DNA from 3 places in the Streptomyces sp. NPDC048349 genome. Region 1 is predicted to be linked to each of the others. Evidence: riboswitches for the same ligand, from Rfam matches in the RefSeq annotation. Region 1 holds a riboswitch; each other region holds the start of a gene.
The links. Region 1 has a riboswitch for cobalamin ahead of AB0D44_RS26360 (prenyltransferase/squalene oxidase repeat-containing protein). Riboswitches for the same ligand answer to the same signal wherever they lie in the genome.

Region 1 (4,740 bases):
GGCGTTCGGCCCGACGTCGGCTGTCGTCCGGCCGTATGCGTCCGCACCGCCTTGGGCGTGCGGCCCGACGTCGGCGGCTGTCCTGGCGTCGGCGCCCGGACCGTCGTGGGCGTGTGGTGCGTCGTTGGGCGGTGCCCCGGCGTGGGTGTTCGGCGGTCCCTCGGGTTCTGGCTTCATCGGGTGCGGCGGCGGGACTGCCAGATGCCGGCCGCGGCCAGGGCCGCCACCGCCGCGATGCCTGCCAGGAGGCCTGCCGACGGGCCGCCGTCGTCGGGGTCGGCTTCGGCCTTCGGCTGGGGGGTTGCGGGCGGGGCGTCCGGGAGGGGTTCGCCGCAGCCCTGCTCCGGATAGCCCGAGACCCCGCACAGCAGCGCCGCGCTGTTGTAGCGCAGCGGCTTGGCGACCGAGGCCAGGGCCTCGGCCGCCGTGGCCTGCGGGGCCACCTGCGCGCAGGCCGTGCGCGGCTCGGCCTGCGGCGGGGTCTCGCCCGCCGGGGCGTCCGCCGGGCCGCCGAAGTCGATGACCAGCGCCACGCGCTTCGCGCCCTCGTCCGCCGGGGTCGCCCCGCAGATCGCCGCGAAGTCCGCCGCCGCCCGCGGCCGGGCCGCCTCGGCCGCCGCGTCCCTGCTCACCGAGAAGCGGAAGCCCTGCACGGAGCCGTCCGCCGGGCGGGCCGTGGAGGGCCCGACGGAGGCGTACGCCCACGTACCGCCGGCGCCGTCCCAGAACGACCAGTAGCGGTAGCTCGAGGCCAGGGCCGGGCCGGCGGCCGGTCCGGCCAGGACGGAGCCGGCCAGGGCCAGGGCCAGGGCCAGGCAGGCGAAGGGCAGGCGGCAGCGGCGCATCAGAGCTGGTTCTTCTTGCGGCGGCCGCTCAGCAGGATGCCGATGCCGACGCCGGCCGCGGCGCCCGCGCCGATGATCCACCACACGCTCTGGCCGCCGGACGGCTTGTCGTTCTCACCGTCCACCGTGGTCGCGGAGGTCTCCGCGCCCTGCGGGGCCGGGCCGGTCGCGTTCAGTGCCGCGACCAGGTCGGTGCCGCCGAAGGACTTCGGGTCGCTGCCGGTCGCGTGCGCGGCCAGGATCAGCGTGCCGAGGCCCGCCGGGCTGCCCTTCGCCCACTGCGCCGAGTTGGCCTTGAGCCACTCCAGCGCGCCGGCGGCCGACTGCTTGTGCCCGGCCGCGGCCAGAGCGATCACCGCGTCGGCGGTGTTGCCGGTGTCGGGGGTGGGCTGGTCCGCGCCGGGGGTCACGGCCGTGAGGTGGCCGTCCTTCTTCAGGGCCCCGGCCAGGTACCCGGCCGCGCCCTGGGCGGCGACCACCGGGTCCGCGGGGTCCGCCGCCGGGCAGACCAGCGCGGCCGCCGGGGTGTCCGAGGTGGACGGCACGACGGCCGGCCCCTTGCCCAGCCCGGCCAGGGCCGCGGCGGCCGTGGCGTCGGCGTTCGCGAGCAGCTTGCCGCCGACCGGCTGGTAGGCGAAGGCACCGCGGTCGGCGGCCGGCTCGGCGGAGCAGCCCAGCTGGAAGGAGAGCAGCGCCCCGTACGCAGACGTGCCCGCCTTGGACCTGACCTCGGCCGGCTTCTCGCCCGCTGCCGCCAGGGCGCTGATCACGATGCCGGTGGAGTTGGCGTCCGAGCCGGTGTCCATGGCGCCGCCGGGGTTGCTGCTCCAGCCGCCGTCCTCGTTCTGTACGGACTTCAGCCAGCCGACGGCCTTCTTCACCGTCTCGTCGTGGCCGCCGAGCGCGGCCAGCGCCTGGACGGCGGCCGCGGTGGCGTTGGAGTCGATGTACGTCGAGGCGCCGCACGGCGTGGCGGTGTCCGGGCGGAAGGAGGGGAAGGAGCCGTTCGCGCACTGCTGGCCGGTCAGCCAGTCGACGGCCTGCTCGGCGGGCCTGAGGCCGACGGTGCGCTGGGCGAGCAGCGCGAAGGACTGCCGCCACACGCCGTCGTAGGTGGGGTCGTTCTTGCCGTACAGCCCGGAGGGGATGACGGGCGGCGCGGAGGGCGAGGCGGGCGGCGCGGTGTCGGCGAGGGCTGCGGGGGCGGCACCCGTGCAGAGCACGGCGGAGGCGGCGAGCGCGGCGGCGCTGCGGCGGACGTTCATGGGGGCGGGTGCCTCTCCTGCTGGGGAGCTGGGGACAGGCACGCTCAGGCACCCGGCTCCGGCTCCGTATACCTCGACGGTGCCGGCCGCCGGAGGTCCCGGCGGCGCGAGCCGCACCTCCGGCACGGGGCATTCCGACTCCCCATCCGCCGGCGCTGCCGGGGGTGGGTTACGGTTGCGGGTCAGTGCCGGAATCGCACCGGCTTCCCCCCGTACGGACGTGTGGACGACGCCTTCACTCTACCGGCCCGTAGGGCCCGGGCCGGGGGGTGCTCGGCCAGGGCGCCCCTTACCGCAGGGCGCGGTAGGTCACCGGGTCACTGCCCGGGACCGCCTCCGCGCGGCCCTGTTTCACCAGGCGGCGCAGGTGGGCTTCGGCTTCGGAGACCGCGATGGTGCGGGAGCCGTACGGGATCTGCTCCCAGGGCCGGTTCCATTCCATCCGCTCCGCCAGCCCCCACGGGGTCAGCGGCTCGGCCAGCAGGGCCCACAGGCCGGTCAGCCGTTCCTCGTGGTGTGCGAGGAGTTCCCGTACGCGTCCGGGGGCGTTGGTGAAGGCGTGCTGGTGGGCCGGGAGCACCTCGGCCGGTTCGAGGCGGCCGATGCGTTCGAGGGAGTCGAGGTAGTCGCCGAGGGGGTCGGTGACGCGGGTGTCCTCCGGGTCCTCGTACAGGCCGATGTGCGGGGAGATCCCGGGGAGCAGGTGGTCGCCGGAGAAGAGGCGGCCGTGGCCGGGGAGGTTCGCCGGGTGGTCCTCTTCCAGGTGCAGGCAGACGTGGCCGGGGGTGTGGCCGGGGGTCCAGATCGCGCGCAGCCGGCGTCCGGCGAGGGGGAGCAGCTCGGCGGGGACGATCTCCCGGTCGGGGACGGCGGCGCGCAGGCCGGGCAGGGTGCGCAGGCGGCCGCTCGCGCGGGCGGCGCGCAGCGGGGCGATGTGCTCCTCGGGGGCGCCGGCGGCCGCGAGCTTCTCGCTCATGTAGTCGAACCAGACTCCGGGCTCGGCGGCCCGGGTCCGCAGGACGACCTCGGTGTCGGCGGCGTGCATGGCGATCCAGGCGCCGGAGGCCGCGCGCACCTGGCCGGACAGGCCGTGGTGGTCGGGGTGGTGATGGGTGATGACGACGCCGTGGACGTCGGCGACGGCGGTGCCGAGCGCGGCGAGGCCTGCGGTCAGGGCGTCCCAGGAGGCCGGGTCGTCCCAGCCGGTGTCGACGAGGACCGGGCCGCGGTCGGTGTCGAGGACGTGGACGAGGGTGTGCCCGAGCGGGTTGTCGGGGATGGGCACCTTGATCGCCCACACCCCTCCGCCGTGATCGGTGACCTGTGACGTGACCTCCGGCATGAGCCCTCCGCCTCCCGCCGCCCTCTGATGAGAACGTGTTTCAGTGGTAGCCCAAGTCGACCATCTTCAGGGCTTCCTGACTAGTCGTTGGATCTTCTCCGTTGTTCCGTCCTGGCCGTGGACTCCTCTAACTAGAACTGGTATCAGTTCTGCAACGCCAAGCCGCAGGAGGCCTCAGCCATGACCGAGCTCGTGGAACACGGACAACTGTTCATCGGCGGGGAGTGGACGGATCCGCTGGGCACCGACACGATCCGGATCGTCTCCCCCCACACCGAGCAGGTCATCGGCTCCGTCCCGCACGCCTCCCGGGGGGACGTGGACCGTGCCGTGGCGGCCGCCCGCCGCGCCTTCGACGAGGGGCCCTGGCCGCGGATGACCCTCGAGGAGCGCATCGCCGTCGTCTCCCGGATCAAGGACGCCATCGCCGTCCGGCACGAGGAGATCGCCCGCTCGATCAGCTCCCAGAACGGATCCCCGTACTCCTGGAGCGTCCTCGCCCAGGCGCTCGGCCCGATGATGGTCTACGACGCCGCGATCACCGTGGCCCGCGCCTACCCGTTCGAGGAGCACCGCCAGGGCGTCCTCGGCCCGATCCTGGTGCGCCGGGAACCGGTCGGGGTCGTCGCGGCCGTCATCCCCTGGAACGTGCCGCAGTTCGTGGCGGCGGCCAAGCTCGCCCCCGCCCTGCTCAGCGGCTCCACCGTCATCCTGAAGCCCTCCCCGGAGGCCCCGCTCGACTCCTACATCCTCGCCGACATCGCGCGCGAGGCCGGGGTGCCGGAGGGCGTGCTGTCGATCCTGCCCGCGGACCGCGAGACCAGCGAGTACCTGGTCGGCCACCCCGGCATCGACAAGGTCGCCTTCACCGGCTCGGTCGCCGCGGGCAGGCGCGTGATGGAGGTCGCCGCCCGCAACCTCACCCGGGTCACCCTGGAACTCGGCGGCAAGTCGGCCGCCGTGATCCTGCCGGACGCCGACCTGGAGCCCACCGTGGCCGGGATCGTCCCCGCGGCCTGGATGAACAACGGCCAGGCCTGCGTGGCGCAGACCCGCATCCTCGTGCCCCGCAGCCGGTACGAGGAGGTCGCCGAGGCCCTCGCGGCGGCAGCCGGAGCCCTGGTCGTCGGCGACCCGCTGGACCCGGCGACGCAGCTGGGCCCGCTCGTCGCCCAGCGGCAGCAGCAGCGGTCCCTGGACTACATCCGGATCGGCCAGGAGGAGGGCGCGAAGATCCTGTCGGGCGGCGGCCGCCCGGCGGGCCTGGACCGCGGCTGGTACGTGGAGC
Region 2 (4,740 bases), on a different contig from region 1:
CCGGCACCCGCCCGACCCGTCCGCGTCATCCTCACCACGCTCCGGGGCAGCCGAACCGTTCATTTCGCCGCGATAAGCTCGTCTGCCGGACAAAATCCGAAAATCCACCTCTCCTGCCCCCTCCCACCCCACGAGCAGACAAGGGAGTCCGCCAGTGGCCATCTCCGTCTTCGACCTCTTCTCCATCGGCATCGGCCCCTCCTCCTCCCACACGGTCGGTCCCATGCGGGCTGCGCGCATGTTCGTGATGCGGCTGAAGAAGGACGGTGTGCTCGCCCAGACCGCGTCCGTGCGCGCCGAGCTCTTCGGCTCCCTCGGCGCGACCGGCCACGGCCACGGCACCCCCAAGGCGGTCCTGCTGGGTCTGGAGGGCCACTCCCCCCGCACCGTGGACGTGGAGACGGCGGACGACGAGGTGGAGCGCATCCGCAAGAGCGGCCGCCTGCGGCTGCTCGGAGCGGAGATAGGCGACGGGCACGAGATCGCCTTCGACGAGCCGAACCAGCTGATCCTGCACCGCCGGCGTTCGCTGCCCTACCACGCGAACGGCATGACGCTCTTCGCGTACGACGCCGCCGGCACCCCGCTGCTGGAGAAGACGTACTACTCGGTCGGCGGCGGCTTCGTCGTGGACGAGGACGCGGTCGGCGAGGACCGGATCAAGCTCGACGACACGGTGCTGAAGTACCCCTTCCGCTCCGGCGACGAGATGCTGCGCCTGGCGAACGAGACGGGCCTGTCGATCTCCTCCCTGATGCTGGAGAACGAGAAGGCCTGGCGCACCGAGGACGAGATCCGCGAGGGCCTGCTGGAGATCTGGCGCGTCATGCAGTCCTGCGTCGCGCGCGGCATGTCCCGCGAGGGCATCCTCCCGGGCGGCCTGCGGGTCAAGCGCCGGGCCGCCTCCACGGCCCGCCAGCTGCGCACCGAGGGCGACCCGATGATGCACCGCAGCGAGTGGACGACCATCTACGCGATGGCGGTCAACGAGGAGAACGCGGCGGGTGGCCGGGTCGTCACCGCCCCGACCAACGGCGCGGCGGGTGTCCTGCCGGCCGTCCTGCACTACTACACGAACTTCGTGCCGGGCGCGGATGAGGACGGCGTGGTCCGCTTCCTCCTCGCGGCGGGTGCGATCGGCATGCTGTTCAAGGAGAACGCCTCGATCTCCGGCGCCGAGGTCGGCTGCCAGGGCGAGGTCGGCTCGGCCTGCTCGATGGCGGCCGGCGCCCTCGCCGAGGTGCTGGGCGGCACCCCGGAGCAGGTCGAGAACGCGGCCGAGATCGGCATGGAGCACAACCTGGGCCTGACCTGTGACCCCGTCGGCGGCCTGGTCCAGATCCCGTGCATCGAGCGCAACGGCATGGCGGCGGTCAAGGCGGTCACGGCGGCCAAGATGGCCATGCGCGGCGACGGCAGCCACAAGGTCTCCCTCGACAAGGTCATCAAGACCATGAAGGAGACCGGCGCGGACATGAAGGTCAAGTACAAGGAGACGGCCCGCGGCGGCCTCGCGGTCAACGTCATCGAGTGCTGACCGTCCCCTGCACGGCAGGAGGCCCCGGAGATCATCGGTCTCCGGGGCCTCTCCCTTTGGCCGGCCGCTGCACCTTTCGGCCCCGCCGCCCGGCGCATGACGGACCGGCGACCGGGGGGCAGCGCACCGTGGCCTCCTGCGGCCCCCTACCGGTGCTCGGGGTTCGGGAAGTCGAAGCGGCAGCCCGCGTCCCACAGCGAGCGCTGGTTCCCGTGGGCCGGGATGCCGCCCGAGCGCTTGAGCAGGGCGGCCAGGTGCATCAGGTTCCACGACATGAAGGCGGTGTTGCGGTTGGTGAAGTCGTTGTCGGGCCCACCCGAGCCCGGGTCGAGGTAGGAGGGCCCCGGCCCGGCCTCGCCGATCCAGCCGGCGTCGGCCTGCGGCGGGATCGCGTACCCGAGGTGCTGGAGGCTGTAGAGGACGTTCATGGCGCAGTGTTTGACGCCGTCCTCGTTGCCGGTGATCAGCGCGCCGCCGACGCGCCCGTAGTAGGCGTACTGACCGTGTTCGTTCAGCAGGGACGAGCAGGCGTAGAGCCGCTCGATGACCTGTTTCATCACGGAGCTGTTGTCGCCGAGCCAGATCGGCCCGCACAGGACCAGGATGTCGGCGTCCATGATCTGGCTGTAGAGGACCGGCCACTGGTCGCTCTCCCAGCCGTGCTCGGTCATGTCCGGCCAGACGCCCGTCGCGATGTCGTGGTCGACGGCGCGGATCAGCGAGGTCCGGGCGCCCGCCGCCGCCATGACCGCGCGGCTCTTGTCGATCAGGCCCTCGGTGTTGCTGGTCTCGGGCGAGCGCTTGAGCGTGCAGTTCACGTAGACGGCGGTCAGGTCCGAGTAGTCGTAGTCGTCGGCCACGGTCCCAGCCTGTGCGGGGCCGGCCGCTGCCGCCACCGGGCCGCGCCCGTACGGGGGCCCCGATCGCCCGTCCGGAACCGCGCGGCAGGGCGGGCGGCTCGTATCCGGCCGTGGCCGGGAACGGGAACTCCCGTGCCGGACGGGGCCTTTGGTGCGGGAGGCGCCGCAGTGGTCGCACCGGGTGGGCGGCAAGCGGAATCCGGTCGGCTCGTGGCCGGTTCGAGGCGGGTTGTTACCGGTCCGCGCATCCGACTAGGGTCAGCGGGCCTTGGTGTTCGGGAAACCGGTGGGAAACCGGTGCGGCCCTCGCCACTGTGATCGGGAAGTCCGGCTCTACTCCTACGGGAAGCCACTGGGACCGCGCGGGACACCGCACGGCCCCGGGAAGGCGGAGCCCGGGCATCAGCACCCGTGAGCCAGGAGACCGGCCGGGGCGCGTTGTCCATCCACGAGGTGCTGGAGAGGTCTCCCCACTCATGCATATAGCCGAGGGGTTCCTACCCCCGTTGCACGCGGTCGCCTGGGGCGCCGCGTCCGCTCCCTTCGTCGTCCACGGCGTGCGGGCCCTCACCCGCGAGGTGAAGGCCCATCCCGAGAGCACGCTCCTGCTCGGCGCGTCGGGGGCGTTCACGTTCGTGCTGTCCGCCCTGAAGATCCCCTCGGTGACGGGAAGTTGCTCCCACCCCACCGGCACCGGGCTCGGCGCCATCCTCTTCAGGCCGCCGATCATGGCGGTGCTCGGCACGATCACCCTGCTCTTCCAGGCGCTGCTGCTGGCGCACGGCGGGCTCACCACCCTCGGCGCCAACGTCTTCTCGATGGCGATCGCCGGGCCCTGGGCGGGCTACGGCGTCTACCGGCTGCTGCGCACGTTCGACCTGCCGCTGATGGCGGCGGTGTTCTTCGGGGCGTTCTTCGCCGACCTCGTCACCTACTGCGTGACCTCCGTCCAGCTGGCACTGGCCTTCCCCGACGCGGCGACCGGGTTCACCGGAGCGCTGGTGAAGTTCGCGGAGATCTTCGCGCTCACCCAGATCCCGCTCGCGGTGAGCGAGGGCCTGCTGACCGTGCTCGTGATGCGCCTGCTCATGCAGTCCAGCAAGTCGGACCTGGTCCGGCTCGGCGTCGCGAAGCTCACCGGGTCCGAGAAGCAGCGGGAGGCCACGGCCTGATGTCCAGGAACGCGAAGATCAACTCCCTGCTGCTGCTCCTGGTCGCGGCGCTGGCCGTCCTCCCGCTCGCGCTGGGCCTGGGGGACGGCAAGGAAGAGCCGTTCACCGGCGCAGACGGGCAGGCCGAGGCGGCCATCACCGAGCTGGAGCCCGGCTACGAGCCGTGGTTCTCGCCGCTGTACGAACCCCCCTCCGGGGAGATCGAGTCGGCGCTGTTCTCCCTCCAGGCTGCGCTGGGCGCGGGCGTGCTCGCGTACTACTTCGGTGTGCGCAGGGGCCGCCGCCAGGGCGCTGCCGCCGCAGCGGCCGCCGCGGGAGCCCCGGCGCCGTCCGAGGCTCCCGCCACGGAGTCGTAGGCGGTGCTGCCGATCGACGCGGCGGCGCACAGCAGCCGCTGGCGCCACCGCCATCCGCTGGAGAAGGCGCTGCTGGGGATCGGGCTGACGGTCACCGCGGTGTGCCTGCCGCCCTGGCCCGGCGGACCGCTGGTCGCCGCGGCCACCCTGGGTGTGCTCCTCGGCCCCGCGGGGGTGGCCGGGAGGCAGCTGTGGCGGGCCTTCCGGATCCCGCTCGGTTTCTGCTTCACCGGGGCGCTGCCGCTGCTGGTCGCGGTGGGCGGGCCGGCCGGGTTCGTCGCGCTGGCCCCGGACGGCCCCCGGCAGGCCGTCGAGCTGCTGCTGCGCACCTCGGCGGCCTCGCTCGGCGTGCTGCTGTTCGCGTTCACCACCCCCGTCTCCGACGTGCTGCCGCGGCTGGTGCGGGCGGGGGTCCCGGCCCCCGTGGTGGACGTGGCCCTGGTCATGTACCGGATCGGGTTCCTGCTGCTCGATTCCCTCGCCCGGGTCCGCCAGGCCCAGGCGGCCCGGCTCGGCACCACCGGCCGGGCGGCGGCGTGGCGTTCGGTGGCCGGCCTCGCCGCGACCTCGTTCGTACGGGCCTTCGACCGCGCGGCCCGGCTCCAGTCGGGCCTCGCCGGGCGGGGCTACGACGGCGCGCTGCGGGTGCTGGTCCCCGAGTCCTCGCTGTCCTGGCGGTTCCTGTGCTGGTCCGGCGCGCTGCTGGCCGGGCTGGTCGCCGTCACCCTCGTGCTGAAGGAGCTGTACCTGTGAGGCCGTTGGTGGAACTGGTGGGCGCGGGCTACGCGTACGAGGACGGGCCCCCCGTGCTCCGC
Region 3 (4,740 bases), on a different contig from region 1:
GAGCTGGTTGCGTACGAGGGCCTGGAGCACGGTGCCCGCGACGGCGAGCCCGGCGCCGACGACGGCCCCGAGGAGGACCCTGGGCATCCGGACGTCCCACACGATGGAGGCGAAGGCCCCGGTGCGCTCCTCGCCCGTCAGGCGGCCGAGCACGATGTCGAGGACCTGGCCGGGCGCGATCCGGACCGGCCCCAGGGCCAGCCCTGCCACGGCGGACGCCGCCAGCAGGGCGGTGAGGAGGACGACGACGGCCGGGGTCCGGTGCCGCCTCACGCGGCGTCGGGGTGCAGTTGGCGGCCCAGGGACTCGACGGCGTCGGCGACGCGCACGCCGAGGACGGCCGAGGAGAGCGGGAGCACGACGAACCGCTGGTTCTTGATGGCGGGAACCTGGGCGAGCGCCGGGTCGTTCAACAGGCGCTGCTTCTTGGCTTCGACGGTGGTGCTGCCGTAGTCGTAGATGAGGACGACCTCGGGCTTGCGCTCGATGACCTTCTCCCACGACACGTCGCCGAAGGTGTCCTCGAGGTCGGCGAAGACGTTCGTCCCGCCGGAGAGCGAGACGATCTGGTTGCCGATGCCGCTGCCCCCGGCGGTGAAGGCGGAGGCTTCTCCGGAGTCGTAGACGAAGACGGACGGCCGGGGCTCGTCCTTCACCCTGGCGGTCACCGTGTCGATGCGCCGCTGCTCGTCCTCGACGAGCTGCGCGCCGCGCTCGGGCACGCCGAAGGTCTGTGCCACCTCGGTGATCTCGGTCTTGAGCTGGTCGATGCCGACCGGCCCTGCGGCGCAGTTCTCCACGTTCAGCCGGGTGGCGATACCGGCCTTGGCCAGCCCTTCGCGGTCGCGGCCCTGCCCCTTGTCGAAGGCGCTGGAGTAGCCGCCGTAGACGAAGTCGGGGTTGGCGCCGAGCAGGACCTCCTTGGAGGGGTACTCCTCGGCCAGCACCTTGAGCTTGTCGTAGGCGGGCCGGTAGGCGGGCAGCACGGCGTCGTCGAGGTAGGCCGTGCCGGCGATCCGGTCCTCCAGGCCGAGGGCGAGCAGCACCTCGGTGGCGTGCTGGTTCATGGTCACGGCTCGCCGCGGCGGGGCCTGGTAGGTGCTGCTCACACCGCAGTTGGTGACGGTGTACGGGAAGCCGGGCGCCCCGGCCGACAGCCCCGCGGCCTCGGCCTGCCGTTCGGCGGGGGAGCCGGCGCAGGCGGCCAGGGGTATCAGGAATGCGAGGGGCGTGAGGGCGCGCAGGACGGCGCGGGCGCGGTGACGCGACATGGCAAGGCCTCTCCGGGGGATCCGCGTCCCCTGGTCGACGTGAAAGAGCGAGCGGAGGCGGTGCGTCAGTGTCTGACTCCCGGCCTCCCCGCGGGGAGGCCGGTCACAGTGGCGGGACCGCACCGGAATCGCACCGGTTTCCTGTCCTGCACCGCCTGGGTAACGCGGCCAAGTCTGCCAGAGGTGATCTCCTGACGTGCCGTCGGGCCGGACCCACGCGGGGGATCCGGCCCGACGCAGCGCCGCGTACGCGGCGCGCGCGGGTGGCAGGGGCGGCAGGATTCGAACCTGCGACCGACGGTTTTGGAGACCGTTGCTCTGGCCGGCTGAGCTACGCCCCTTGGCTGGAACCGACCCTGTCACGGCGCGGCCCGGCGATCCACCGAATTCCCGGGTGGCGGGAGCCTCGAGCGGGGAGGATCGTGGAGAGGGTGATCGGTGGACCGGCAGGCACCCCCATGCCCCGGCGCCGCCTGCGCGGGGCGCTGGCCGCGCTCGCGCTCCTCGGCCCGGCGCTGCTGGGTGCCGCCCCGGGCGGGCCGGGAGACGAGACCGTCTCCCTCGCCGGGAACGAGCCGGGTCAGCGGCTCGACGTCACCCTGGTCCGGGTGGTGGACCCCGCGACCCCGGCCGATCCGCAGGGCCCGGCGCCCGACGCCTCGACCCGGCTGCTGGCCGTCCGGTTCCGCCTGGAGAACACCGGGACCGCTGTCTACAAGGACTCCCCCGCACCGGCCGCCCACCTGCTGGACACCGCCGGGAAGCGGTTCTCCGGCCTCAACAACCCGACGGCGGCCGGGGCCTCCTTCCCCGACACCGTCACCCTGGACCCCGGCGGCTCGGCCGAGGGCTTCGTCACCTTCCGGCTCCCGCAGGACGCCGTGGCCGCGGCCGTCCAGTTCGCCCTGAACGGCGGCCTGGCCGACGACGTGGGCCAATGGAGCCTTTCCTAGCACTCCGCCAGCCGTCCCGTAGCTCGCCTCCAGCCCTCCCCAGCTCTCCCGTAGCTGTCCTCCAGCCCACCCCCAGCTCTCCCGTAGCTCGCCTCCAGCTCACCCCCAGCCTTCCCACGGCTCGCCTCCAGCCCTCCCGCAGCTCTCCGCGGATGTCCTGCGGCACTCCTGTGGCACTCCCCGGGCCGCCCTCCGGCGCGCGAGTTTTCGCCACCCCCTTGACCACCCTGGTCCAGACCAATAGTTTCCGGCATGCACCGCGCACGCGCTCACGCCCCGCTCCCGCATCCGCAAAGGAAGCCCATGCGCCGCAGCATGCTCGGCAGGCTGGCCGTCGCCGCCTGTTCCCTCTCCCTGCTGACCGCCTTCGCACCCGCCGCCGGGGCCTCGCAGGACGAAGCGGCGGGCGGCCACCACCGCTCGTACAAGAAGGTCGGCTACTTCACCCAATGGGGCGTCTACGGACGGGACTTCCAGGTCCAGGACCTGGAGAAGAACGGCTCGGCGGGCAAGCTGACCCACATCAACTACGCCTTCGGCAACGTCAGCGCCGAGGGCACGTGCTTCACCGGGAACGTGCCCGGCGAGGCCGACGCCTGGGCCGACTACGTCCGCCCGCTCGGGGCCGAGGACTCCGTGGACGGCGTCGCCGACACCCGGGAGCAGCCGCTCGCCGGCAACTTCAACCAGCTCCGCGAGCTCAAGGCGAAGCACCCGGGCCTCAAGGTGCTGATTTCGCTGGGCGGTTGGAGCTGGTCCACGCACTTCTCGGACGCCGCGCTGACCCCCGCCTCCCGCAAGGCGTTCGTCGAGTCGTGCATCGACCTCTACATCAAGGGCAACCTGCCGCAGGACGGTACCCGCGGTGGCGCGGGCGCGGCTGCCGGGGTGTTCGACGGCATCGACCTCGACTGGGAGTGGCCGGGCTCCGCGGGTGACACGGACACGAAGTTCCGGCCCGAGGACAAGCGCAACTTCGCCGAGCTGGTCAAGGAGTTCCGCACGCAGCTCGACGCGTACGCGCGCGGCCAGGGGAGGAAGTCCCCGTACGAGCTGACGGCCTTCGTCCCGACCGCACCCGCCAAGATCGACGCGGGCTTCGACGTCCGCCGGATCATGCGCGACCTCGACTTCGTGACCCTCCAGGGCTACGACTTCCACGTCTCCGGTGAATCCACGACGGCCCAGCAGTCCGCGCTCTACGCCCGGGGCGACTTCAGCGTGGACGGCACGGTCGACGCCTGGCGGCGGCGCGGCGCGCCCGCGCACAAACTGGTGATGGGCATGCCCTTCTACGGACAGGGCTGGACGGGCGTCAGCGGCGGCGGGGACGGCATGGGACAGCCCGCTGCCGGACCGGCGCCGGCCACCTGGGCTGCCGGGTACGAGGACTACAAGGCGCTGAAGGAGCTGGCCGGTTCCGGGACCTACCGGGTCCACCGGGACCGGCGCGGCGGGCACGCCTGGCTCTTCGACGGCACCACCCTGTGGACGTACGACGACCCGCAGGTGCTGCGCACCAAGGCCGGCTACATCCGCGAACACGGCCTCGGCGGCGCCATGTTCTGGTCGCTCGACGCGGACACCGCCGACGGCGAGCTGATGACGGCCGTGGACTCGGGCCTGCGCGGCCGCTGAACCGGTCCGCGGGGCCACCGACCGGCGCCGCCGGGCCGCGGAAAATGATCCGGCCCGGCGGCGTCCCACCCCGTACGCTCCCGCGCATGACGAACTCGACGGTACGGGCGGTCAACCGCCTCTCCCGGCGCTGGGCTGCCGTGCAACCCCCCGCCGGGGACCCTTCCCGGGACCGAGGCACGGTGTTCACCGCGGCCGGGGTCTGGCCGCTGCTCGCCCTGCTGGCGGACGGCGCCGACGGCGCTGCCCGCGGGGAACTGGCGCAGGCACTGGGCGTACCCGCAGGGGCCGCGGCCGCAGCCGCACGGGAGTTGCTGGACGTGCTGGCGGGGGTACGAGGCCTTCGGGCGGCGACCGGGCTCTGGGCCCGGGACGACCTCCCGCTGCAGGAGGCCTGGTCGGCGAAGCTGCCGGCCGGGGCCCGGGGGACGCTGAAGGGTGACGCGGGGGCCGACGCCAAGGTCCTGGACGCGTGGGCGTCGGAGCGCACCGGCGGCCTGATCGAGCGCATGCCGGTGACCCTCCAGGAGGACACCCGGCTCGTCCTGGCCTCCGCGCTCGCGCTGCGGCTGAAGTGGATCCGTCCGTTCCGAGAGATACCCGGCGGCGTCGACGAGGGACCGTGGGCCGATCGGCTCCTGCCCCTGCTGGTCCGCAGCACCTCCCTCCTCGACCGGGTCCGGGTGGCGCACGGCCCGGCCGGTCCGGTCACCCTGCTGGAGGTGGTCGGAAACACCGGGGTCGACGTCCACCTCGTGCTGGGCGAGCCCGGGGCGCCGGCCGGCCAGACCCTCGCCGCCGCGATCGACGCCGTCACCAGGGCCCTCCCGTCCACGGGCGCCGACCTGCTCCCCGAGGGGAACCCCGGTCCGGGGCTG

Region 2: another riboswitch for cobalamin. It lies ahead of AB0D44_RS04345 (energy-coupling factor ABC transporter permease); the one in region 1 lies ahead of AB0D44_RS26360 (prenyltransferase/squalene oxidase repeat-containing protein).
Region 3: another riboswitch for cobalamin. It lies ahead of AB0D44_RS07675 (ABC transporter substrate-binding protein); the one in region 1 lies ahead of AB0D44_RS26360 (prenyltransferase/squalene oxidase repeat-containing protein).

The regions. Positions count from the first base shown of each region.
Region 1 covers NZ_JBEZLA010000056.1:4,606-9,345, forward strand. The annotation lists gene AB0D44_RS26350 (energy-coupling factor transporter transmembrane protein EcfT) at 1-177, opposite strand, end outside; gene AB0D44_RS26355 (SCO2322 family protein) at 174-845, opposite strand; gene AB0D44_RS26360 (prenyltransferase/squalene oxidase repeat-containing protein) at 845-2,110, opposite strand; cobalamin riboswitch at 2,219-2,348, opposite strand; gene AB0D44_RS26365 (MBL fold metallo-hydrolase) at 2,400-3,452, opposite strand; gene AB0D44_RS26370 (aldehyde dehydrogenase) at 3,633-4,740, shown strand, end outside.
Region 2 covers NZ_JBEZLA010000004.1:75,974-80,713, forward strand. The annotation lists gene AB0D44_RS04335 (L-serine ammonia-lyase) at 155-1,537, shown strand; gene AB0D44_RS04340 (flavodoxin family protein) at 1,684-2,397, opposite strand; cobalamin riboswitch at 2,617-2,845, shown strand; gene AB0D44_RS04345 (energy-coupling factor ABC transporter permease) at 2,874-3,569, shown strand; gene AB0D44_RS04350 (energy-coupling factor ABC transporter substrate-binding protein) at 3,569-3,925, shown strand; gene cbiQ (cobalt ECF transporter T component CbiQ) at 3,929-4,678, shown strand; gene AB0D44_RS04360 (ATP-binding cassette domain-containing protein) at 4,675-4,740, shown strand, end outside.
Region 3 covers NZ_JBEZLA010000009.1:35,564-40,303, reverse strand. The annotation lists gene AB0D44_RS07680 (iron ABC transporter permease) at 1-273, opposite strand, end outside; gene AB0D44_RS07675 (ABC transporter substrate-binding protein) at 270-1,271, opposite strand; cobalamin riboswitch at 1,318-1,453, opposite strand; tRNA gene AB0D44_RS07670 (tRNA-Trp) at 1,536-1,612, opposite strand; gene AB0D44_RS07665 (hypothetical protein) at 1,703-2,224, shown strand; gene AB0D44_RS07660 (glycoside hydrolase family 18 protein) at 2,528-3,862, shown strand; gene AB0D44_RS07655 (serpin family protein) at 3,949-4,740, shown strand, end outside.